One region of the Robertmurraya beringensis genome, then DNA from elsewhere that is predicted to be linked to it. Evidence: riboswitches for the same ligand, from Rfam matches in the RefSeq annotation. Region 1 holds a riboswitch; each other region holds the start of a gene.
The links. Region 1 has a riboswitch for cyclic di-GMP ahead of ACFFHF_RS09955 (hypothetical protein). Riboswitches for the same ligand answer to the same signal wherever they lie in the genome.
Positions count from the first base shown of each region.

Region 2: another riboswitch for cyclic di-GMP. It lies ahead of ACFFHF_RS17030 (hypothetical protein); the one in region 1 lies ahead of ACFFHF_RS09955 (hypothetical protein).
Region 3: another riboswitch for cyclic di-GMP. It lies ahead of sinI (DNA-binding anti-repressor SinI); the one in region 1 lies ahead of ACFFHF_RS09955 (hypothetical protein).

Region 1 is NZ_JBHLUU010000028.1:28,197-36,436, reverse strand. It holds gene ACFFHF_RS09970 (GGDEF domain-containing protein) at 1-690, shown strand, start outside; gene ACFFHF_RS09965 (competence protein ComK) at 956-1,480, opposite strand; gene ACFFHF_RS09960 (sigma-70 family RNA polymerase sigma factor) at 1,844-2,311, opposite strand; cyclic di-GMP riboswitch class I at 2,616-2,702, shown strand; gene ACFFHF_RS09955 (hypothetical protein) at 2,770-3,345, shown strand; gene ACFFHF_RS09950 (SH3 domain-containing protein) at 3,351-5,288, shown strand; gene ACFFHF_RS09945 (hypothetical protein) at 5,413-7,872, shown strand; gene ACFFHF_RS09940 (hypothetical protein) at 7,829-8,146, shown strand.
Region 2 is NZ_JBHLUU010000114.1:2,645-10,884, forward strand. It holds gene ACFFHF_RS17015 (hypothetical protein) at 1-586, shown strand, start outside; gene ACFFHF_RS17020 (RodZ family helix-turn-helix domain-containing protein) at 919-1,758, shown strand; gene ACFFHF_RS17025 (CARDB domain-containing protein) at 1,842-4,055, shown strand; cyclic di-GMP riboswitch class II at 4,434-4,517, shown strand; gene ACFFHF_RS17030 (hypothetical protein) at 4,757-5,074, shown strand; gene ACFFHF_RS17035 (hypothetical protein) at 5,454-5,987, shown strand; gene ACFFHF_RS17040 (hypothetical protein) at 5,984-6,421, shown strand; gene ACFFHF_RS17045 (hypothetical protein) at 6,439-6,660, shown strand; gene ACFFHF_RS17050 (hypothetical protein) at 6,679-7,074, shown strand; gene ACFFHF_RS17055 (hypothetical protein) at 7,167-8,060, shown strand; gene ACFFHF_RS17060 (hypothetical protein) at 8,077-8,240, shown strand, end outside.
Region 3 is NZ_JBHLUU010000007.1:16,385-24,624, reverse strand. It holds gene ACFFHF_RS01085 (PfkB family carbohydrate kinase) at 241-1,338, shown strand; gene ACFFHF_RS01080 (pseudouridine-5'-phosphate glycosidase) at 1,352-2,266, shown strand; cyclic di-GMP riboswitch class I at 3,042-3,135, shown strand; gene sinI (DNA-binding anti-repressor SinI) at 3,168-3,302, shown strand; gene ACFFHF_RS01070 (helix-turn-helix domain-containing protein) at 3,529-3,858, opposite strand; gene map (type I methionyl aminopeptidase) at 4,435-5,187, shown strand; gene ACFFHF_RS01060 (hypothetical protein) at 5,237-5,425, shown strand; gene ACFFHF_RS01055 (HD domain-containing protein) at 5,787-6,767, shown strand; gene ACFFHF_RS01050 (DUF1128 domain-containing protein) at 7,123-7,347, opposite strand; gene ACFFHF_RS01045 (low molecular weight protein-tyrosine-phosphatase) at 7,493-7,978, shown strand; gene ACFFHF_RS01040 (YtxH domain-containing protein) at 7,980-8,240, shown strand, end outside.

The sequences.
Region 1 (8,240 bases):
GTGGTGTTACTAGCTTTTACTGTTTCGATGATTTTAAACTACTATTCTTTCTTTTACTTGCACCAGCAAATTTTCCCGAATGTCGTTAGGGGGGATTTTGTATATCTAGTCTTATTTGGTGTATTTGTTACAGCCTTTCTATTGACGTTTATTCATATGACTCTTCGGCTATGGCAAGATGTAAGAGAGACTAACGAAAAGCTTCAAGAACTTGCGTATCATGATCCTTTGACGGGGGCAGCAAATCGGATATTGCTTAAGAAAGATTTTGCTGAACGAAAAAACAGGAAGGTGGATTCCATCGGCCTATTATTCTTTGACATGAATGATTTTAAGTATATCAATGATACGTATGGTCACGATGTAGGTGATCAATTACTGGAGAAGGTTGTATCCAGGGTAAGCAGGGAGCTGCAGAATTCGGATATCCTCTGTCGGTTGGATGGAGATGAGTTTGTGATTTTATTATCTAATAGGGACAAAAATGAGTTAGATGGCCTATCTGCACAAATTCAATCTGTTTTAGAGGATCCGATGAACATTAACCTTCATATGATACAAGTATCTGCTAGTATAGGAACTGCCTATACAACTGAAGTATCCAACTCAGATCTAGAAGAAATGATTAAAGTTGCGGACGAAAATATGTACGATATGAAGAGAAGAGGGACAAGGGGACAGATCCTTTGACTCATTTCAGGAAATGATCACCACCTAAGTAAGGAGAGAGAGAAGTATGTTTTTTTCAAAGAAATGTTACTTCTGTAAACGAAAGACGAAGCAATATACAAAATATCTGGATTCTAAGAAGACAATCTATTGTTGTCCATCATGTAAGGAATATGCAGAAAGAAGGGCTTTTAAACGAGGTTAAACACAACGAAAGGCCAACCAAACAAGGATGATTGACCTTTAGGATAATTAGTTTTAAATTCAATCAAACGTTTGATTGAATTTATTTTTTGTTTTTCCTCGTAGGTTTTCTTTTACTCGGATCCAAAATCATAGAGATCGGGTTTTTGCCCATTTCTGTTGTTAAATTCCTGAGTTGCATGGCATTCTGAAGCTTTGTATTGAAGGAAGAAACTGAGCAATGGAGAATGAGCGTGATTCCGTTTGAAAATTCTATGTATGTTTTTTTCTTGTAACTAATGGTACGAACGATATGTACAGGATTAAACCAAATGGTATCTTCATTCTTGGCTGACTTGTCAGAGAATACGCAAATACTTTGAATCGGGTTGATCATGACAGGTGGCATATGGATCTCTCCTAGAATCCATTTAGCAGAAGCCATCGCGCCTTTAAGGTCATAGCCAATACATTTAATACTATCTTCTAGGATATGAAGGGGTGATCTATCAACGGTGAAAGTCTTATCGAGTTCTCTTACAAGGGTACATCGCTTTCCGTTTCGATCATAAAATCCCTGCATGTACAAAGTTTTTTGATTAATAATATAGCATTCTAATAACAACAAGTTACTTCAGCTCCTCGGCTCCAAATAATAAAACAGATCACAACGCCCCCCTTACGATTTTACCCTCCTTTTATCACTTAATGAGTACCCCTTTGGTTATCATTATAAGTAAAAAGAACTAGGTTTATATACTTATTGTAAGGATTTCTTCCAAGGCAGATTTGTGAATCAAGGGAACAAGTTCGTTAACCCATACGGTAGAAGGGTTTGGGAGCTGTTACTTGGTTTCGGTGAGTGTCCAACTTGTTGCCATGGTGATGATAGTCACAAGCAGGACAAGTGCTTGTCCCGCTTGTGGGGATGTAGAAGGTAGTTGGATACTGGATCTCAAAGCTTTAGGGGAGAAGATGGACCAGCTACCTGTTACCTGTTCCTAAGTCTCTTTCTCGCTTCGGACCGCCAAAGCTTCACGGCTGATTGGGAAACCTTTTCAATTGTAGCAATCTCTTTAATGGTTAAGCCGTAGATAACGGTATACATCAGCCATTTCTTTTCTTTATTTGTTAACTCCTCATAATTTAGATTCTCCCATTGCAACGGTAGCTGACAAGATAGGTCAGGGATTAATTCCCAACTATCGTCATCCACACTTACGTAATGTTCTTCATACTTATTTCTTTTCGTCATCTCCGTTTGGAGATAACCTTTTATATAGGAATACGCAAAGGAGGGGAAGGCCCCTCGTTCTTGATCATATCGTTCCGAAGCCTGCCAAAGAGCAATTAATCCTGTTTGAAAGAATTCTTCTCTGTTTTTATAGATTCCTAGTGTCAGAATGATTTTGTGAATCATAGGCTCATATTGTTTTGCAATTTCATTAAAGTTTTCCACAAGCTTTCCCTTTCAGGAAGCGCGCTACCAATTGTATTCCCGGGTAACACCACAATAAAGGATGGAAAGCTCGTCGTTCTAACTTCAAAATCTTGAGTTGATTAGCAAAATGCCTATTGAAATGTATGATTTGTGGAGGAAAATAAAGATAATTCTTTTGAAAAAGGGTGCAAATGTTGAAAACAGTGAGATTGAGAGGCAACATTTTTTTAGTTATTAGACTATAGTCCTGGGTGAAAAGTATCGAAAACTATTTACATTTTTTAAAAATTTACTTACTATTAAATGGTAAATAATTATAATAAATTGATAAAGGCAAACCTCATCGAAAGAGAGGGACGCAAAGCCGCGAATCTAAGGTCCAACGGGCTAGGATAGTCGGGTTACCACTGAATAGAAACGGTAGCTGACTGTCCTTATATTTGGATAGTCATTTTTATTATAAAGGAGTTGTTTTTATGGAAGCGCTTATTGGTGTTATGTACAAAAACGATTTGATAATTGGCAATGGTTTAGAGAAAATACATGAAAAACCTAATTTTTTTGGCGGACATGATTATGCTACTGGAAACGGTACGGTCATTGCTTCAACAAGACCAGACGCAGCTGGGGGAGAAATAGTTATGGATGGGAATGGTGAGACTATTGCGCACATAACTGAAAATGTAAGTAATGGAACGAAAATAGATCTAGGCGGCGGTGAAGTCATTAATGGACATGCTAATATTTTCGAAGGAGAAACTTTCACTAGCTTGGAAGGGGTAATAGGATTTACAAAAAATAATATTAGTGGAGGGGTAGACCTATATTCTGGTGGTGGGGAACTTCTCTTGAGTTCTTCCGTAGGGATTATGGGAAATCCTGAGTTTACTACCTCGATTCAGCCACCTCTACCTGATATCTCTTCACTTAATGTGTTTGAACCATTTGATAAAGTGGATGCGCTTAGTACTTTATTAGACAGCTCCGATGTTGCTGCCACCATGGATGCAGCTGATGCACTTGATTACTTAGATCTCTTTGATTGGTTGTAGAGAACATGTCCTATGCCATGAGGAACTTTCAAAACCCAACACAGCAAATTGAAGAAATAAAAACCAAACTGTATCGAACTTTACCAATTGGAGTCGCGGAAGAAATTGAAGCACTAGTGCAGATTCGAACCGATGAAAAATTTAATCGCATTTGGAATCTTGTTTCAAAAAGGTATAATCGGTTGAATGAACTCTATGAATCTTATTCAGACAAAGATAGTAAAGAGGAGCGAAATCAAAAAATCAAGCGGTTTTTTGAGTTAACGAAGCCTAGAGAAGTTGTAGATGAACTCAAATCGATTGTTGAATTTGAAGAAATGGAAACAGAATTCCGTAGGGTTTTAACTGACCTATCTAAAGGTGAGCATGGAGAATTATTTCAAAGATATCAGTTTGATAGACAGGTATTTGGCTACCTAAAATATGGTCTTCTTTCTGAGGTGAAAGAGGTCACAGCAAAGCTCGAATCCTTTACGGAACAAAATGCCAAGCATGTCCTATTGCTCCAAGAAATCATGGAATCCAAGAAAACGAAGGGCTTTGTAAAAGGGGGCTTTACGGCTCTTAGTATACTCGTAGGTGTTCCGTTCCTGGGGACAGCTGCAGGGAAGATTATGGGGGCTAACGATGAATCAAAAATATCGGATTCCCTACAAACAGTGTTTCAAAGCTGGGACGACTACACAGATCAGCTAAGGTCTTTTTTACAAGACCTTGAAGAGCGATATAAACATATATTAATGACACTATACGGAGGCACTTTTCTACGGGTGAATGAGCAGTTGAAACCATTTCAGTTGCAGATTGAAAGTGTAAATTTAGAAACAAATACATATATGTTAAGTGTAACTGAGAGGGAAGCTGAACGTGTGAGGGAGTGGGTAAAAGAGACCACTAAAGGACTCGATCAGCTGCTGAAGAATCGTTCTATAGATCAGTCAATAGATGTCTCCAATCGTTTTTACCATTATGTGAATGAACATCCAATTATGAGTCGAACTGTAGTTTCTGAAGATCAAAGTGTTTTGTACATAGCCCATCTATATAAATTTGCTGCACTGTCTCAAAAAGCCATAAAGATTGCGGACAGTAACGAAAGGGAAGGGCTCGAATTTATAACGGAGATATACAGGCAGTTGCCATTGATGGTGCATGACATAGATGTGGAACGTATTGGCGGAGTCACACCTACCAACCTTCTTATGAAGTATATGTACTTATGCATAAAACATCATGTAGATAAGCAGTACCTGCCAGTTGTGTTTGATTACTTGCTGAAGATCGGCAAACGTGAAGAAGAAGGTCGACTGTATCCAGGGGAAGCGAACTTAAAAATAATAGAGAGCTCAGTCATTTTTGCAACGATAGCATTATACGCTGAGGAGGTTCTAAAATTTGATAATCCGCTTTCTGAATTATTAGAAGGATTTATACCAGGATTCTGGCATTTGAGAAAAATGAAAATCCAGTATAGAGCATTATATGGGAAAGATGCGTTCTATAAGATTTTAATACAAGCGCAAATTGCCTCGGTTTTATTAAAAACCATTAGACCAATCGTCAGACCATTTGTTGTATATAAGATGAAAGCAGTTATGGTGTTATTGACCCTGGCCCTAACGGTAACAGGCTATATGAATAAAGATCAATTAGTCGAAAAGGTCACTGAAATAGGTTTGTTCCAGAATGATGAAGCGGTTGACCAAGCGAATACCAATGTGGCTGCCACACGATTCGCAGTAGTAATTGAAGGTCAAGCGAACCTTCGTCAAACACCGAGTCTATCATCCAGTATTCTTACAGTGCTAAAGCAAGGGGATAGATTAGAGTATCTGAATCAGGAACAAGCTGATAGTGAAGGACGAATTTGGTTTCAGGTAAGGACTGCAGATGGGTCTGTTGGGTGGATTAGTAGTAAGATTGTGAACTTGAGTAATAATTAAGATAGAAAAGGCCAGTCACCAAAAGTTCGTACATTAAGTGGATAATAATGTCTTTTGTATATCTATTTATACTCTTGTAACACTCCGAAAAACTAAGTTAACTGAATTGGCAAGGAGAATTAAAATGATAAATGCAAAAGTAAAACAAAAGCTAATGACGAATGAAAAGGTAATTTTAAAACAAGGAAGTGTTTTTCATTATAGCGGAATATCAACGTTAGGACCACATAGCCTATATGTTACGTCCATGGGTAGAATATTTGCTCATGATAAGGGTGGAATGTTCGGAAGCGAAGAAGTAATTGAGTACGATATTAATAAAAACAAAGTTAATATTAATATCGTAGAAAATCAAATGCGAATAAAAAATGCCAACAATTCTCAGCGTCTAAGATTTGAATTCCTGCTAGAAGTAGATGAATTTATAAAGTTTTCAAACTCTGTTCCATCGAGTAGTTTTGAGTTTGTAGAAGGAAAGACAGCTTTAATTAAGTTTGAAAATGAACATAACTCCACTACTAACAGAATAAATGCAACATCAGGTAACATTATTACTCTTATTAGTAGTTTAATGCAACCGAATGGTCTTTCGTCAGCTTACTTTCAGGCTACAATTGATATTAATGTGGAGGGAATTACTCTCACCAATGGAACAGGAACGAACACAACGATTCCATATAGTAGGATACGAACGATTGAAATCATAGATAAGTTAATTTTAAAAATTCAGGGGATATTCCATCATAATGGTGATGTTTTCAGTGAGTTTTATTTGTTCTATCCAATCAAAGACCGAATGAAGGATATACTCCTTCATTATAAAAATTCCGAGAAGCTCTATGATGTATTTCAAGACATAGAAACAATTCATGTAGGAAATATCTATGAACAAGAAAAAGAAATATCCGTAATCATTACACACACTCATTTTAATATTTATAATGAAAAACAAAAAAAGTTGCTCAACAGTTTCGAGAAAAACAGTATCTTAATCTATAAAAGAGATAGGATAATAGCAATTGGTAACCAAGAGAATATGCTCATTATCAAATTACAGGCAGATTATTCTGTTAAATATTTTAAATCTATGGGTGAATCAACATACTTTCTTGAGTGTATCCAGGTAAATGGAAGTATCAAAGGGAAAAAATATAAATCCACAAATTTTGTTGTGATCAGTAAGGGAAAGTTACTCCTTTTTAACAAACAAGAAGGATTTCAGATTCAAGAAGTAATTGACCTTCATGATTATTCTATTGTCATAGATAAAAACAAATTGATTTTATATAGCAACCAGATTGCTATGCTTGTATTTCCTAATGAAGTCTCAAATAAGGTGGAAGATGGGCTTAAAATGGGAGATACCATGAATATCTTGTTAGAAAATGAAATGCCGTATCATTTACGTATTGGGGAAAGATCGTTGTTTTTTCATTCTCGCTTGGATTATGAACCTGAGAAAGAATATCTCTATTCCTCGGTAAAACATATAAAAATGATAAATGTTGATGAAACTTCTAAGTTTTGTATGGCGGAGGTTTGTCTTTTATCTGGTGAAAAGATACTGGTTGACATGGATCAAAGCACATATAGTGGCATTGTCTATCATGTATATAAGGTTAATAAGAGTCTTTTGTTACCTTCCGTAAAAACCGAGCAAATGTTTTTAAGCTATTCGAGGTTGAATAATGATTTTATTTTATTTCAGGTATTCGCTCAGTTGATTGCTTTAAAAGAGGGGATAAAACAGATTCAGTATGAGGAAGATGATAGAGATATTAGAAACGAAAAACTTGTTAATTTCCTTTATCATGGTCTTCAATCTCAGAAAAAAAGGTTAGATGCTGTCATTGTTTATCTTCCTAAGCTTCTTGAACAAGAAGAACTAAGTACTTTATCAATGCTGCGATTAAGCAGGTTAAAAGAATTTAAGAGATTGCAGGATGCATTAATGTCAATAAGCGGGCAAATGTCTAGAACTATTGCTGAAATAGAAAGCTCTATTTCAGCGGTAACATATATCTTAATTGAAAAGCATGATTTTGATTCTTTAATTGAAAAACGTACCATGAGAGGTTATGGCATAGCAGGGGCGTTGGGGGTAGTGGGAGCCTTTTTTCCCCCGCTCCTTATCGGTGCTGCATTAACAGGAGCAAACAGCTATTTTTCAAAAAATGATCATCAAGAACAAGAGGAAATTAGAAAAATAAACGAAACAAACAGGTTGGATTTTTATGTTCAAAAAATGCTAGATAGGTTTGATCATTTTTTTGTAACTTGGTTTCCGTATTATATATCTGAAGTGAATGAAGCTGTATATGAATGTTATTCGCAGCTTTCATCAAGATACAGTGAGGTTTTAGAACTTCCCGTTGTCAAAGAAAAATTACTTCACAATATTAGTACCCTTTACACGTTTAAACAACTGCCTATTGATGATTCCGTTAATAAATTGAAGGATGAGTTAATAGAGGTTATTCATAACTACGTTTCAGTTGGTAATGAAAATATAAAAAACTTAAATTTGGAGGTGCATTACCATGTTTCAAAATATATTGAGACCACAAGATTGGGAGAAAAGTGATCCATTTCAAGAATTAAATAATAATAATTTTAAGCAACTAGACATAGCAGAGAATCCATTCTTCTCAACAAAGCAAAATGAAAATCCAATAAGTGTTGAAACCCATTTTGTCAGCCCACATTATGTGAATAGTTATTCAAAACAGGACGGAACCTTTGTTGAGGGTTACTGGCGAGATGGAGATGGTAATACAGATGTTGACTTAGATATCCAGGATGGGGGCGGATATATACAAACCAACCCGGATGATACACTAGCAAATAATCTAGGATAAGATTATTTATTTATTTTTAATCTAGCTTTTAATGTATGTCATATACTTTTAAAGTAAAACCTATGACCATTATAGCCAAATGCTTTTTTCATAG
Region 2 (8,240 bases), on a different contig from region 1:
AACTCTCTATTCTAAAAAGGGGAGCGGAGCTGAACAGGTTGTAATGACAAAAGGGAGTGTTACTCCAGGCACGGATAACTGTTATTCATTTGTTTCTCAATATGATCGTTATGATTTTCGTGTGGTTGCAACAGATGGTCAATATGATGCTACTGCTACTACTTGGGTGCAAGTTAAACCTTTAATTATCAAAGGATATGTAAAGCATACTTCTGATTGGGAAAAAGAACATGTTCAAAAAGGACATCTACCTTCTCAATTTTACTCTGGTGAAACCTTTGTCCTTGAAGCGGATGTTTCAGATTATCCAATCGAGTACGTGAATTCAACATTAAGCAATGCTTTATTAACTAATCAAACTACGTATTCAAAAACAGTACCTCTTTCTTATGCAAGAGCACTTGTTTATGGAGGACAGTTGTACGAGAAAAGCTTCCAAGAACCAAATACAGCTCTATCACAAGGGCCAAAGAATTTCATCTTTGAGGTAAAGTACACGAACGGGATCATAAAGCGTGACACTGTACAAGTCGAGATTATTGGAGACGTACTCTATGAAGGTTTTAAATTTCATAGAAGATATTAGTAAGGACCATAGATTAATCTATGGTCTTTTTACTTGATTACAGTTTCATATATGGTATAATTATTACATAGGTTGAAAGAACTGCATTTTCATAGTTATTGCTCCTTGAACCAAGCATGATTACCCAGTATAATAGATACATATTCTTTTTTCTTTTATTTTTTGCAACCTTATATACATAGGGTTAGCGGGTATTGTTTAGTAAACGGTTCTTTGGGGCCCAGGTTAATAGAGTTATATAGGTTTATTTCCTATACTCTTTTTACCTCTCCAATGAGCCGTTTTTTGTTTGTCTACATACATACTAAATTAAATTATCATTGGAGGAGATCATGATGAAAAAATTATTAAGTATTCTACTGTTAGGAACGTTAGTTTTGACTGCATGTGGGGCTGAGGAAGCAGCAGTAGAAAAGGAAAAAGAAAAAGAAAAGACTGCAGAGGAAAACAAGGAAGTAAAAAAGGAAAAAGAAGAAGAGTCAAAGGTTGAAGGCACAGAGAAAGAAGAATCTGCTACAGAAACTGAAGTGGTTGCTAAAGAAGAAGAGAAAGATGCGAGTACACAAACAGTTGCAACTAATAATCAAACAGCAACTCAAACTCAGTCTAAGCCTGCTACTAGTACAACTACGTCAAGTACAAATAAGACAAGCACAAGTAGTCCTTCAACAGCAACTCAGGCTAAGCCTAGTACAACAACAAGTCAGCCTGCGCCTAGTAAGCCAACGACTACTCAGCCAAGTCAACCGGCTCCTTCGCAACCAGCGCAACCTAGTCAACCGGCTCCAAGCCAACCTGCGCCTAGTCAACCTAGCCAGCCAGCTCCGAGCCAACCAGCTCCAACTCAGCCTTCACAACCAGCTAAAAGCTCAATGGAAATCGCTGTACAAAATGCGTTACCTGGTGGTTATTCAACAGGAAGTGACGGTTCATCAGTCATCATTCTAAAAGGTGGTTCTCAAATCGCTAGTACGCTTCCAGGAATCCTTACATTTAGTGCTTCGTTAGGTGGAGGAGATATGGATGCAGCGATGAGTGGAGCAACAGGTGTAGGAGGAAGCTTTTCCGACATGAAGGCCGTTGTAAATGCACTTTTAGCGGGCGAACCTGTTTCGCAAAGTGGAGGTACGTCAGGTATGAAAAGAAGTGGAGTTATCTATTTAACTTGGTAACTAGAACTTTGGAAGATAAAGACTATGGGATACATAGTCTTTTGACTCGAGTGTTTTACTTATCAAAAAGAGGTGATCATTTTTTGAAAGCAAGAAAAATAAAAAACTTAATAACGTGCACTCTTGCCTCTTTATTGCTAATTTCTACATTTTATGATTATATTTCACCTCCATCTGTGGAGGCGGCCGAATCACGAAAAGTAGCTGTTCCTTATGGAACGATTAATAAATATATGAGGTGGGAAGACCCTAAGATCGTTTCCTATCCAAACAGTGAATATGGAAACTACCCATCAACCTACCAATATAGTGATGGTGGCTTTACCGGAACACTTACTGCTAAGCGAATCATACTACGTCCAAAGCAAAAGGTTTATCATAAAGATGCCATTTATCGAACGGAATATCGAACTTTCACTCAAACTTACTCCAACGTATACGGTGGTAAAAATGATGATTATGTACCGTATTGGGTTGGAGTAAACGAGGATGGTTATAGTGGTAATATTCCTAGAGTTTCACTTTCGTGGACCGATAACTGGGTTCGTGGTAGAACCGCTTCTTTAACCCAATATTGGACTGATTCATACTTCAGAGAATTTTCGAGTGAAGTTCCTGAACCAGCAACTTACAATGGAACACACTATGACGCAACAACAGGGCAGAATGTATCCTATTCTCTCCCGAAGAGTGGGGGATTGTATTCTATTGAAGATAAAAAAATGTGGATTAGATACCGATCTTTAGGTAGGTCTGATTGGTATGATAAGAACGCTAACTATTATCTTGGGTTTATGTCTAATAACTCTACTAGTTATTATGCTGGTAACTGGACGGACGCAGAGCCTGGGGAAGCTCCTGACCGTTACTATGGTCTTCCAAGAAGCCTTTCACCAGCTGATGTTAAAATAGTCGATTGGGGTTGGGACGAACCTGGTGTGGTACATGCTGATTTTTATGCTAGTTTAAGTCCTACAAATGCGGCTAGATTAGTATATTCAAGTGGCTCATATTACTGGCGGTCAGAAAGTGGAAAGCTCAACAAATACAGACGAGGGGTTTGGATTGACTACGATTTGAATGTGCCTGTAAGTAAATATCGACAAGCGTATTCTGGAACCTTTGCACTTCCGGATTATGTACGAGATTATACAGGAACCGCAACATATCAAGGGACTTTATCAAAACAAGTCTTTGACCATTGGGATGAATATTACACATCTGATCAATGGGATGTTGAGGTAGAATATGAAGGAACGGTATATTCAACAAACCTAACAGCAAAATCAATAACGATTACGGATACTAATAACGCTTCAGTCACCCACTTAGTTAAGGGCAGACAATACAAAGCAACCATGGTGGTAGGGAATAATGGAGAATTAAATGTAGGTGCCTATAAGGTAGGTTTTTATGAACAGGGTACTCTTAAAAATCAACAAGATATATCTTCCCATAATTCTGGAACTGATAAGACCTTAACTTATACCTTTACTGCTGAAACAGCAGGTAATCGAACCTTTATGTTTAAGGCGGATAACAATAATGTAATTTCTGAAACCAATGAAACAGACTTGGATAATACCAAACAGAAAACAATTTTAGTTAATACATTGCCAACCGTTGATTTAACGTATACTCCAAACGATGTTTACGAAGGAGATACGGTACAAGTTTGTTCAAAACCGCAAGATGCAGACAATAACCCTTTGACTGTAAAGATTTTTATTAAAAAGGATAATGGGACTGAAACTACTGTCCTTACAAAAACGAATGTGGCTAGCGGTTCACAGCAATGTTATACCTTTATCTCAGAAGTAGGAAGGTATGATATAAGAACAACAGTTAATGATGGTTATGATGAAGTATCTACTTCAACTTGGTTTTACTCCAAACCACTTATTATCAATGGCTATGTTGATCATACAGACCTTTGGAAAATACAACATGCAAAAGAAGGAAATCTAGCTCACCAGTTTTATAGTGGAGAGAAGTTTTTACTAGATGCAGATACTTCACCTTATCCAACTGTTTATGTAAAGGCTACATTGAATGCTATTCGGACGGATAATAGTCTAGTAAGTAGTACCGTACCTTTAGCTTTTAAGACTAATATTCTATACAAAGGTGAGTTGTACGACGAGACTTTCCTACAATATCCTAAGAATTTAAAAGTAGGCCCAGCTACATTTGAATTTGAAGTGAAATATGCGAACGGTGTAATTAAAAAAGATACCGTAAATATTGAGATAATTGCAGATTCATATAAAACATTCTTATTACACAGACGATATTAAGTAGGTTACTTGCAGATCCAACGAAGGATCTGCTTTTTTATTGCCTATATAAAGACGAATTGTAATATACTGGAGTTATCCAAAGGTATAAAAATAATAACATTTATGGTACATTTGGATAGTAAAAACTCTTACATACACAGCAATTCTATAATATAATTACTTCAGTGAAATAAAGACTATTAGCAGAATTAATATATTATAAAACTTTTTTTATCCTAAAAAGTAGACATTAAAGGGAGATTAGTGGGCATAATTACCTAAAAGTCTACCAAAATTAGTTTAAATGGTATATTATGGTGATATAAATTAGAATTCTGAATTAAATTTTAAGGAAAAAATCTTAAGTTAGAATCTAGTAGTTTACCAAAGCCTTAACATGGCAAGGGAAGCGAAGAAATATAATCTTTATATGGACACTTGGATTATGTGGAGCGACTAGTGTAACCGGCCCTCTTAATTAAACAATTTATTTAAGAGGAGAAATGAATAATGAAGAAATTGCGAAACCAGGGTGTTTTCTTATTAGCGTATTCTGAATTTAATTTTGTCTAAATTCCGAATTTGTTTTTTAAATAAGAATATTTAACTTTTTTGAAAAAAATATAATTTGTACCCTAATTTATTGTGGAAATTTACAATAATACCTTTTGTAATTATGTACACTATAGTCAACACACACGGACAAAGGATGATATTTCATGCAAGAATCAATTATTAATGTACTTTATTATATAAAACGAGTAGTATTTCAAGGCGAAAATGAATCAATGACAGAATTAATTTATGTAACAAAAGAGAACAAAACTAATTCAGACGGTATTGTACATGTAACCCCAGAAATTATAGCTTCTTCTCTTAGAACGATTCCTTTAAGTGAAATTAACAATGAATCATTATCGTTTGAAGAAGGCGAAGGAAAAGTCTATATTTCAGAAGAGGAAGCATTAAAATTATCTAACTTAGCTACGATGGAAGTTGATCCAGAATTTCATAATAGAATAACAAAGTTATTTTAACCCTTGTACCTTTCTAGCAAAAAATGATAAAATTTGATTATAGTTTTTTTATGATTTTATTATTTTTTTGCAACCTATTTTAAGGTTAGCGGGTTCTCTATTTTAAACAACAGCGCCCTTTGGGGATGAGACGAAAACACACTTTTTGTTGTGTTTATTAAAGTCCATTCTCAAAGGGCGTTTTTTTGTGTCCTTAAATGGAGCGGCTTGAAGATCATAATTCATAAAACTATCTTAAAGAAACTTTAAGAAAGGGTGTTTTACATGGACTACATTTGTTGTAGTTGTAACAAATTTTGTAATGTTTCTTATTACAAGATTAAGGGCGCAGAGTATTGTTCTGAGGATTGTATTAGCAGGAAGTTAGGAGATGATGAACATGTTTAAAATTACATGTTTTGCTCCTATCGACCCTAGCGACTTAGAACAAAGACTAAAAGGAATCTATTTTAAAACTGTAAGAAAAGGCTTTGAATGGTCAATGGATGGCTCCACGTTTCGTATAGAACCGTTTGAGAATCAACCAAGAACCTCAATGAAAGCCTATCGTATCAGTTTTGATGGAGAGATACATGGAGGACAATATCTATTCGACCTAACAATCGGTTGCTTAGAACCTCTTGTAACATGTGTGGAGTGTATTCTGGATTACCCAACTATGAAAGACGTAGATTGGATGAAGGAATTAAGAAAAAGACCGTCGTATCAAATGATCGACCCTAGAGGACTATATATGAAGAAAGGGATAAGTGCCATTGTAACCAATGATTCTTTAACTCTTAAACTTCATAGTAGAAAAAACAATAATTTAAAATTAGTGGATGCATTGAAAGAGATTGATATTCTTCGAGAGGACTTGGTACCTAACGAAGACTGCAATCTCTTTTCTTGTTTACAGGAGGAAATCGCATGATGATGATCGAGTTTTATACGGGGATTGAAACACAATTTGTAGTGACTGAACACCGCATTTATCGAAATGGAGAGGTTATTGCTGAAGGGGATATTCAAGTTTACCACCTAATGTTAAATGAGCATGCTTTCTTTCACATTGAACAAGGTGAAAACAACCCACCTTTATTTCTTAAGTTAGATAAAGTAACAGCAGTCTTACCTAGTCAAGAAGTGTACAGAGGAACGAGACGTAATCGTACCGCTTTTAAAATGTCGTATTTGGTTCGTAAGCATGAAGAATGGATTCGTAATGAAGAAGTTATTTCTGCAGTTGATGGAACCCATGCACGACAAATTTTGAAAGCCCAACATGGCAATGATTTACGTGGAATTCGTTCTACTCATGTTCCTTCGATGTTGGTATCAACAACTCCAAATCAAAATCAAATGTAAGGTAAAGGTGATTACAAATGGCAGAGTCTAAAAAATATCGATTTCTAGATTATTTTAATCGTAATAAAAGCCGAGTGCTTCGTTTGCTAAAGCAAGAAGGGGAATATCAATCATTCTCTAGTGAGCATGGCTATTTATATCTATTAGAAGTTGGGAAGGTAGCTGGCAAAGCACTCAAATTACAAGTAGGTGTAAAGTCAGGAGAACTAATAATCTTAGATGTTGTAACAGCAGCATAATCAAGGAGGAAATTTCACATGAAGAAAAAACTTTTTAAGGCAACATTAACGAACACTACAGTTAAAGATTGTTTTGTTGGAGAAGATTGTATCGTAGATTTTCTTTATCAACATAGAGATTGTAGCAGTGTTCTACTAAAAGGTGAGATGAATGAATTTTATCTTAAAGCTGAGTATGGGAAAGTCACTGATTGTATGGATAAAGAGGTGGAAGAACGAATTTCTACTTCTTTGAATGACGTTAAATCAGCAGATAAAGAACAGAAATGGTCCCCATTGGAGGTATATAAAATAGACTTTGAAGTATTTACCCTGGAATCGGTTTATATCTATTCACCGAATAGAGAACAAGTTGAACAGGATTTTGCTCTTTGGTCTATCTTTGATCCTACGGACATTTCTCAAGTGGCATAATTTAAACATTTTACTTACTTCATAAGTAAACTCCCTTTCTAGTGGGGCTCTTACAATAAGACTCCCGTTATGCTAGATAGGGGGTCTATGAGGTGATAGAAATGGTTAAGAAAAAAGGACAAAAGGTAAATCAACCTTCGATTGCAGCATCTCTCATAGAGACATTTATCGAGGAAGGGTATTACCCCGAATTGAAACAATCAGAAGGAAAATTAAAAAAGCTTTCATCTTCCATACGAGAACAACTGAAATCGTCAGAAGTGAAGCGTCATGAATTTACGAAACATGGGTTAGTCGGTCGATTCATTGCCAAAAAGGTATATGAGACCGACTATCTTGCTTTAAATGAGTATTTATATGACGTAGGATTATTGCTTCAAGTAGCTGAAATTGATAATAAAGCTATCCAAAGTAATTTTCTTTACTTAGATATGATTCAGGAATTTAAATTGGAAGATACATTCTATGTGAAACCGAATTTCAACAAAGTGGGAAAGGAGTTAAATAAGCTCCCAGACTCTTTTGTGATTTCGGAAGATTGTGCGATAGATGAACTGGCCAGTCAAATAGCTACGTTAAAACCGCGCGTCAAAGAACTCAAGAATGATTACGAACGATTGAAATGGAAGCTCATTAATTTGCCAGAGTTTGTGCAAATGATGCATTTGCCAAAAGAGAAAAGAGAACCCATCCCACATAAGTATGGAAGCATCTCTTTAGTAGCCAACCAACCAAGATACAACATTCCTGTGATATATGAATATATCGGAGAGTGGTTGCTCATTGAGTATGGAAAACCCAACTCGGAGCTACTAGAACGTTTTATTTTGAATGGAACAATATCTAAAAAGGAAATAGACCAATTCAAAACCGTTAAGACGATTGATTTGGAATTTTCCGTTATGACTTTAGAGGATGAAGAGAAATTCCTGACTATGTTGGATAACAAAAATCGAACAGCAGCCGCTAATCGTATGGGTGCTTAATGGAGGACAAGTACTGATGAGACTAAAATATTATGTGGAAATGAAAGACCTAAGCAATGCAGAAGAATGGTCTAACAAGATAGATATATATGGGTATGAAAATGAAGTTACTGTCATGGCTATGGGTTTTATCAAAACTTATCCTATCACCGATTCAGTATCAATGGTCAATTGTATCAA
Region 3 (8,240 bases), on a different contig from region 1:
ACGGTCATGGAAATACCTCCTTCACACATGGTTGAATCTATTTTAATTATAGTTTTTTTTCACAAAAATGGCAAATAAATTTCATAAATTATACAAATTTAGCAATTGACAACAATCTATATAAAGGTGATTTCAAAGAGTGTGAAATATTTTTCCAGTTAAAGAGAATAATATGGGTAGAAAACGGATAAACAAAAGTTTATAATAAAGACAAAAGTCTATAATGTCATGAGGTGAATTATGAGTGATAAGGAAGCAACGATACTTGGACTGATTAAAAGAGATCCATTTATATCTCAAAATGAGTTGGCGGAAAGGACGGGCTTATCTCGTTCGGCTGTTGCTGGTTATATTTCTTCTCTTACAAAGCAAGGAAAACTATTAGGTCGGGCATATGTATTGCCTAATAAAAAACAGGTGATCTGTATTGGCGGAGCTAATGTGGATAGGAAAATGCAAGCGATTGATAAGCTTCAGTTAGGAACATCCAATCCTGCTAGTACTAGTAATTCTTGTGGCGGGGTGGCAAGGAACATTGCTGAAAACTTGGGAAGACTAGGATTCGATGTTTCTCTTATGACCGTTGTAGGCGACGATCATGAAGGCAAATGGCTACTGGACTACACCAGGTCTTACGTAGATATAGAGCCTTCAAAAATTCTTCCTAATGAAGCAACGGGGACGTATACGGCTGTTTTGGATGTAGATGGCGAAATGGCGGTTGCTTTAGCAGATATGAGCATATATGATTCTGTCGATCTAGATTTTGTTGAAAAGCGCTGGGGCTTTCTTGCATCAACAGAGCTTGTCATGATTGATACAAACTTCCCTTCTGACGTACTTGCTAAAGTGATTGATCGCTGTAGGGAAGAAGCGATTCCACTTGTCATTACCCCAGTTTCAGCTCCAAAAATTAAAAAGCTGCCACAAAATCTTGATGGCGTGGCTTGGCTGATCGCGAATAAGGATGAAGCTGAGGCTTTATCAGGGAAACCAATCAAAGACGAAGGTGACTTTTTTAAAGCGGCAGAAGTGATTATGAAAAAGGGCGTTGAACGAGTGGTTATTTCACGCGGGGATAAAGGACTTATTTACTTTACAAAAGCGAATGAAGCGGGTGTCTTGTTGCCGCCAAAGGTTGATGTGGTTGATGTAACGGGGGCTGGAGATGCATTGGTTGCAGGAATCGTCTATGCCTATTTACGTGACTTAAAAACCGAAGATGCGTGCAAAATTGGAATGGCTTGTTCCATGCTAACATTAGCAACGGAAGAAACGGTGAACCCGTCATTGAATCATCAGCAGCTACAAGAAGCTTTTCAACATAATTTTCACTAAGGAGCAATCAAACATGGAAAAATACTTAGAATACTCACAAGAAGTGTTAGAAGCGAAAAAAAATAATGTACCAGTCGTGGCATTAGAATCAACGATCATTTCTCACGGAATGCCGTACCCACAAAATGTACAAACGGCAAAGGAAGTAGAAGACATTATTCGTAAAAATGGTGCCGTACCAGCAACGATCGCTATTTTAGACGGAAAAATAAAAATCGGTTTATCAGACGAAGAGTTAGAACTGCTTGCTACTCGAAATGATATTGAAAAGGCGAGCCGTAGAGATTTACCATACCTAGTGGCGACAAAGAAAAATGGAGCTACAACGGTAGCGGCCACGATGATCTGTGCAGAACTTGCTGGGATCGAAGTATTTGTAACCGGTGGAATTGGTGGAGTTCACCGTGAAGCTGAAGTAACAATGGATGTGTCAGCTGATCTTCAAGAGCTTGCTCAAACCAATGTGGCTGTTGTGTGTGCAGGAGCAAAATCGATTCTTGATATTGGTTTAACACTTGAATACTTAGAAACGCATGGGGTGCCCGTCGTTGGATTTGGTACAGAAGTTCTTCCGTCTTTTTATACAAGAACAAGTCCTTTCCAAGTGAACGTTCAAGTGGAAGATGAAAAAGAAGCAGCAAGCATGATTCATACAAAGTGGGAGCTAGGATTGAAGGGTGGAGTGGTTATTGCGAACCCAATCCCAGAAACAGATGCTCTTGAAGAGGAATTTATCAACGGTGTAATTGAATCGGCATTAAAAGAAGCAAAGGAAAATGAGATTGCAGGTAAAAATGTTACTCCATTCCTTTTAGCAAAGGTGAAAGAACTTACAGAAGGAAGAAGCTTGGAAGCTAATATAGCATTGGTGAAAAATAATGCTGATGTTGGATCAAAAATAGCTGTTCAACTTAACACTTTATCTTAAAAATTATCATGAAGGAGTCAGTCTAATAAGGACTGATTCCTTTTTTTATGCATAAAAATAGAAATAGTTTTACAATAGGTCGATCTGTACATTGTTACGAACGAGTTGTTCTTAAAAAAAATTGTAAAAGTAAGATATAAGGAGAATGGAGATGAAAATGAAAGAAAATCGTTCATTATAACGAAAAAATGGTCACTTTAGGGTGTTTAGTTTTAACTGTACTTGCGTCTAAAATAAAAGTAAGTAATTCTTTATATAGAACAAAAAATAATATGATAACAAACGAAAACTATTAGAATAGTAGGTGGCAGGAATGTACCGGAAAAACTGTGACAAATGCTATCGTCCTTCTTACAGCAGTTCGGAAGCAGGGGAGTGGATCTGTCCTATATGTGGTCATAACCTAACAAAGTTACCATTTTTTGACGCAATTACACTTGAAAGGGTACATGTAAATATCATACCAATCCAAAGAAAATTGAAAGCCTATGAGAAACAAAAACTAGGAATAAAGACTTAATTAACAAAAGTCAGAAAATTTTAAAAATGATTTCGACAGTGGGCGACAGGAAGACTTATGATTTTTGTGCAAATTTTTATAAATGTAAAAAAATGTATGTACCCTTTGGTGTTCAATTGTTCTTTATGGAGGTCTTTGTCGAATACTGTTGCTAAAAAGTTGGGATAGTTTTTAAGTGTATGACAAATTTTTACACAATTTACTAAAATCGAGTAGTAAAATGATTGATAAGTGAATCACATTAGGAGAATAAAACGCAGAAAAAGGCAAACCTTCTGAAAAGGGGGGACGCAAAGTCGCAGGTCTAAGGTAGTTGGAAGTTTTTTGCTAAGACGGCTGGACTGCCTGGAATACGATTGTATTTTAGGGGGAGATTGAGGAATGTTGGAAACGAGTGAAGTGACATTAGAAGAGCTAGACTATGAGTGGATGATGTTAATCATTGAAGCAAAAAAGTTGGGCCTGGAGAAAGAAGAGATTAGAAGATTTTTAGATGAGACTGAAATCAAAAGATAAAAAGAAACTCAGTGTTGTTTCATACATATAATGAAAGTATTTCTGTTAAGGATGGACCGGATAGGAATGCTTTTTGTTTTGTAATAGGCAGTTTTCATAAAGATTGTTGTTAAAATCTAAAAGCCGATTTTAACGTGGAAATAGCTATTTTTATTAAAATTATGCTACAAAGTATAAAAAAAGAGCCAAAAAAAGACAAAATCACCTGGATTTTGTCTTTTTTGCATTAGCTATTATTTGATTGGTTACTTCTCCATTTATTAAACTCAAGAAATTCTTTAAATTGATCCTTCGAAACCCCGGAGTTCATAGCCTCTTTCACAAGCTTCATCCAGTCAGAATCTAGTTCGTCTTTATTTGGGTGCTCATGTATAAGATGATCAACTGGTACATGAAGGACAGCTGAAATTTTCTCAAGAAATTGGATAGACGGATTCGTTTGTAAATTTCTTTCTAATGAACTTAAGTATGATTTCGCGACACCAGCTTGTTCTGCTAGCTCAGACATGGACATTTTCTTCTCAAGACGAAGTTTTTTAACACGATCTCCAATCATCTAGATCACTCACCTATCTCTCTGTATGAATTCATAATAGCAAAAAAAATTGGGTAGTTCCATATTCAGAACGAAAATAGTAGATTCCGTTCTTAAAATTTCTTTAGTTAGTCACAAATGGAAGGTAATTACGGTTCTGGTAATTAAAAACGGATTAACCACTTTTAATACTTCTATGTAGCATTATACACAATACAGTTCGCAATGAAAGTGTTAATTGTGGGCATAAATAAAAAATTTCCACTGTCCACCCCAGACGTACAAAACCGCCCCATCTGTCCACGAACGGTGACAGACACCACAAAAAGACAGAATGGTCCATTTTGTCCACGAAGGGTGTCTGACACCCTTTTATACCCGGGAATGGGGGGGGTGAAACCTGTTTTTTTTGTTCGACAAATTCTTTTTTTGTGTTTGTTGGTATTAAAGGGGGGAAGGGAATTCAATCAAACGTTTGATTGACTATTGTTTGAGGATATCTAACAAAATTAGACATAGGAATGCTTTGCTAATATAGACCAATAGAGAGTACAATAAAGACTATACATTATTGGGATTTGGGGGAAGGTGAGATAAATGATTGTTTTAAAATCACCTCGTGAGATTGAGGCAATGAAAAAAGCAGGGGAGCTTCTGGCTGCTTGTCATAAAGAAATTAAAAAAATAATCAAACCAGGAATAACCACTTGGGAAATTGACCAGTTTGTTGATACATATTTAGCCCGGCATGGTGCTATTGCTCAGCAAAAGGGTTACAGAGGTTACGAGTATGCAACATGTGCAAGCATTAATGATGAGATTTGCCACGGCTTTCCAAGAAAAGAACCACTAAATACAGGGGACATTGTCACGATAGATATGGTTGTTAATGTGAATGGTGCCTTAGCAGACTCTGCGTGGACGTATATGGTGGGAGAAGCTTCCGAAGAAACAAAACGTTTGGTAGAGGTAACAAAAACGAGCTTGTACAAAGGAATTGAAGCAGCCGTTATAGGAAATCGAATCGGAGATATCGGACATGCCATCCAAACCTATGTGGAAGGAGAGGGATTCTCGGTCGTAAGAAACTTTATTGGCCATGGAATTGGCACCTCCATTCATGAAAAGCCGGATGTTCCGCACTTTGGACTACCAGGAAAAGGTCCACGCATAAAAGAAGGAATGGTATTTACGATCGAACCGATGGTGAATGTCGGAAGTTACGAAACCAAAATGGATTCCAATGGTTGGACCGCTCGTACCATTGATGGGGAAAACTCGGCTCAATTTGAGCACACAATCGCCATCACGAAGAATGGTCCGATCATTTTAACCGACCAAGGAGAATAATCAATCACTATCAACACAAAACTATATGAATTTAGATGGAGGAAGTCCCATGACAGAAAATCATGAAACAGAAAAAAAGAAAATTAGCTTACAAGAAGCGATTAAGCAACAACTAGAAAAAAAGAAAAATCAGCAAGCAGGAGGAAAAGCTAGCGCCAACGGTCCTGCGACCACAAAGAAAATGAAAAGCCAGCAAACCAAAAAGGTGAGCAATCAACGCCGTAAGATGGGCGTATAAGGGCATATGATCAAAAATAGGGAACAACACATAACTAGTGCTGTTCCCTTATTGTTTTAAAAACTTTTATTCCTCATCTTGTACTTCGCCATCGCCAATCTCATCTTCTCCTGGTGCGTCGTCACAAGCAACAACAGACGTAACTAGAAAACCAGCAAGTAAAATCATAAGAAGTTTACGTACCATTCGGACATTCCTCCTTTCGATGATAAAATCACTCAATCATATTATTTGAAGGGTCCATCCAAACTATTCCTCTATCAATCCTATAGATGAAATGAAACTTAGGAGTAAAGGACAATAGTAATGCTATCGAACAATTTGTATACTAAGGGTAATAATGATTGTAGAAGGAGTAAGCATGAGATTAATTCGAATTGATGAATATGAGCCACGTACCATGCAGTTGGCGAAACCGGTATTTGATCGGCAAAAAAGGGTGCTTCTTGCAGCCGGCCGCTCAATCCATCCATCCTACCTGAAAAAGTTAATCGATCTTGATATTCGATATTTATTTATAGAGGACGCAGAGTCATTCGGAATTTCGTTGGAGGAGATGCTCGATGTACCCACATGGGTGGATGCAGTAGATGTACTCCAAGCGGTTTATAAAGCGGTAGAGAAAAAGGAAGAACTTCCGATTAGACCCATTCAACAGCTCGCGATAAAGCTGGTGGAGGAAGTAAACAAAAGAAAGGCTATTCTTTTAATACCTGCCTCATCATTAGCGGAAGAGCTACGAGAATACGCCCATTCGGTTAATGTCACACTTCTTGCATTACAAATTGCGAAAAAATATCACATTTCCCAAATGCAAATTCGTGATTTAGCTGTCGGAGCCTTGGTTCATGACATAGGAAAAGTTCTAACTCCTCTGAAGGATGATCATCCAAGAGTAGGGTTTGAATATTTACGAAAGACGAGAGAAGTGAGTTTGCTCTCTGCTCATGTTGCTTATCAGCACCACGAGGCCTTTGATGGTAGTGGCGTACCTAGAGGGTTACGTGAAAAAGAAATACATGAATTTGCTCAAATCTGCAGCATTGCAAATTTTTACGAAAATGCATTATCTAAAAAGGGAATTCCTCCTCATGAGGTAATGGAGTATGTGATGACAAAGAGTGGAACGCTTTTTAGCACAGACTTGGTAAAGCTGTTTGTCCAAGAGGTACCACACTTTATTCCAGGAACGAAGGTCATTCTCAATAATGGGCGCCAAGCGATTGTCACGAAAGTGAGAGGTAATCTTCAAAGACCGTTCGTGCGATACTTAGATTCGAATGAAGAAGTTTCGTTAGGGGAAAATCACACATTATTAATCACGGAAGTGTTGGAACAGTAAAAAAGAGCCGGGGGTACAATGGCTGTTGTCCCCCCTCAATTCGGTATACAATGTATCTTACAAAAAAATAAGCAGAGATTTTTCCGTTAAACGGCAGAGTAGAGCTCTGTTCAGGGGATATAAGCGGAGATTTTCCGATTAAGCAAAGTAAAATCACCCATTTTGACGTTTTTTGAGCCAATAGGCGGAATCTTTCCGTCTATTCCTGCGTTTTTTAGTGCTATTTTCTAATTAAGAGAAATTTCTCCGCTTAATGATCAAACCTGCTGTTTCCCTCATCAATCAACCAAAAATAGATATAAAAAATGGCTCAGTATAGTAAACTGAGCCATCCAGCCGTTAAAAATATCGGCGATTATTGTTTTCTTAGATTCCCTAATTCCTCCGCTAATGCCTGCGTTTCACTTGGGCTAAACGAATCTCTCTTCATCACGAGGTCATAAATTTCTTTTAGCTCTTCATACATATTTTCATCAAAATGTGATGGTTTGATGGCACCTAAGTTTAATACCTTTAGCTTTTCCTTTATCTTTTCAATCATATATTCCACATTTTCTACTGATTTCTCAGACAAGTTCATCGTTCGTTCTCCCCTTTTTCTACAAGCTTGTAAAATTATCTTTCCATGTTCCCCTATAAAAGTCAAATGAATTTCGCCAACTTCCTTCCTGAAAGGTTGAAAAGCTTTTCCTTTTCCTACAAAATATAGAAAGGAGGGAAATATTATGGTTAAAGTTTTATTTGTATGCCTCGGGAATATTTGTCGTTCACCAATGGCAGAGGCGATGTTTCGTGATTTAGTGAAAAGGGAAGGATTAGAACATAAAATAACGGTTGACTCTGCGGGTACGGGAGATTGGCATCTTGGAAAGCCTCCTCATCAGGGAACACAGGATATATTAAGTCAGCATCAAATTAGTTTCGAGGGACAGGTGGCTAGACAAATTCTTGCTGCTGATCTAAACGAGTTTGACTATATTGTGGCCATGGACTCTCAAAATGAAAAAAATATACATAAGCTGAAATCTCTTCAGTCGAGTGTCAAAATTGTAAAACTGCTTGATTATGTTCCGGAAGCAGAAAAAGTGGATGTTCCAGATCCGTACTTTACTGGGAACTTTCAAGAAGTGTTTGATTTATTAAAGATCGGCTGTGAACGTTTATTAAAAGAAATTCAAACGAATGAGAATGCAAGCTGGGAGGGAAAATGAGATGAGTGGAACAAAAAAGTTTTGGACAGGTGTTCTTTGGGGAGCTCTTGCCGGAGGGGCAATCACTTTACTCGACCGTGACACCAGACAGGCTGTTGTACAAGGTTGTAAAAAGACAAGTGGAGAGCTATCCTATTATATCAAGCATCCAGATGAAGTGGTCGAACAGGTGAAGGATGCAACCACCAAAATTCGTTCAACCGTTGAGCAAGTAAGTGGAGATATTTCATTCATTGCAGACAAGGTCGAGGAACTTCGCGAA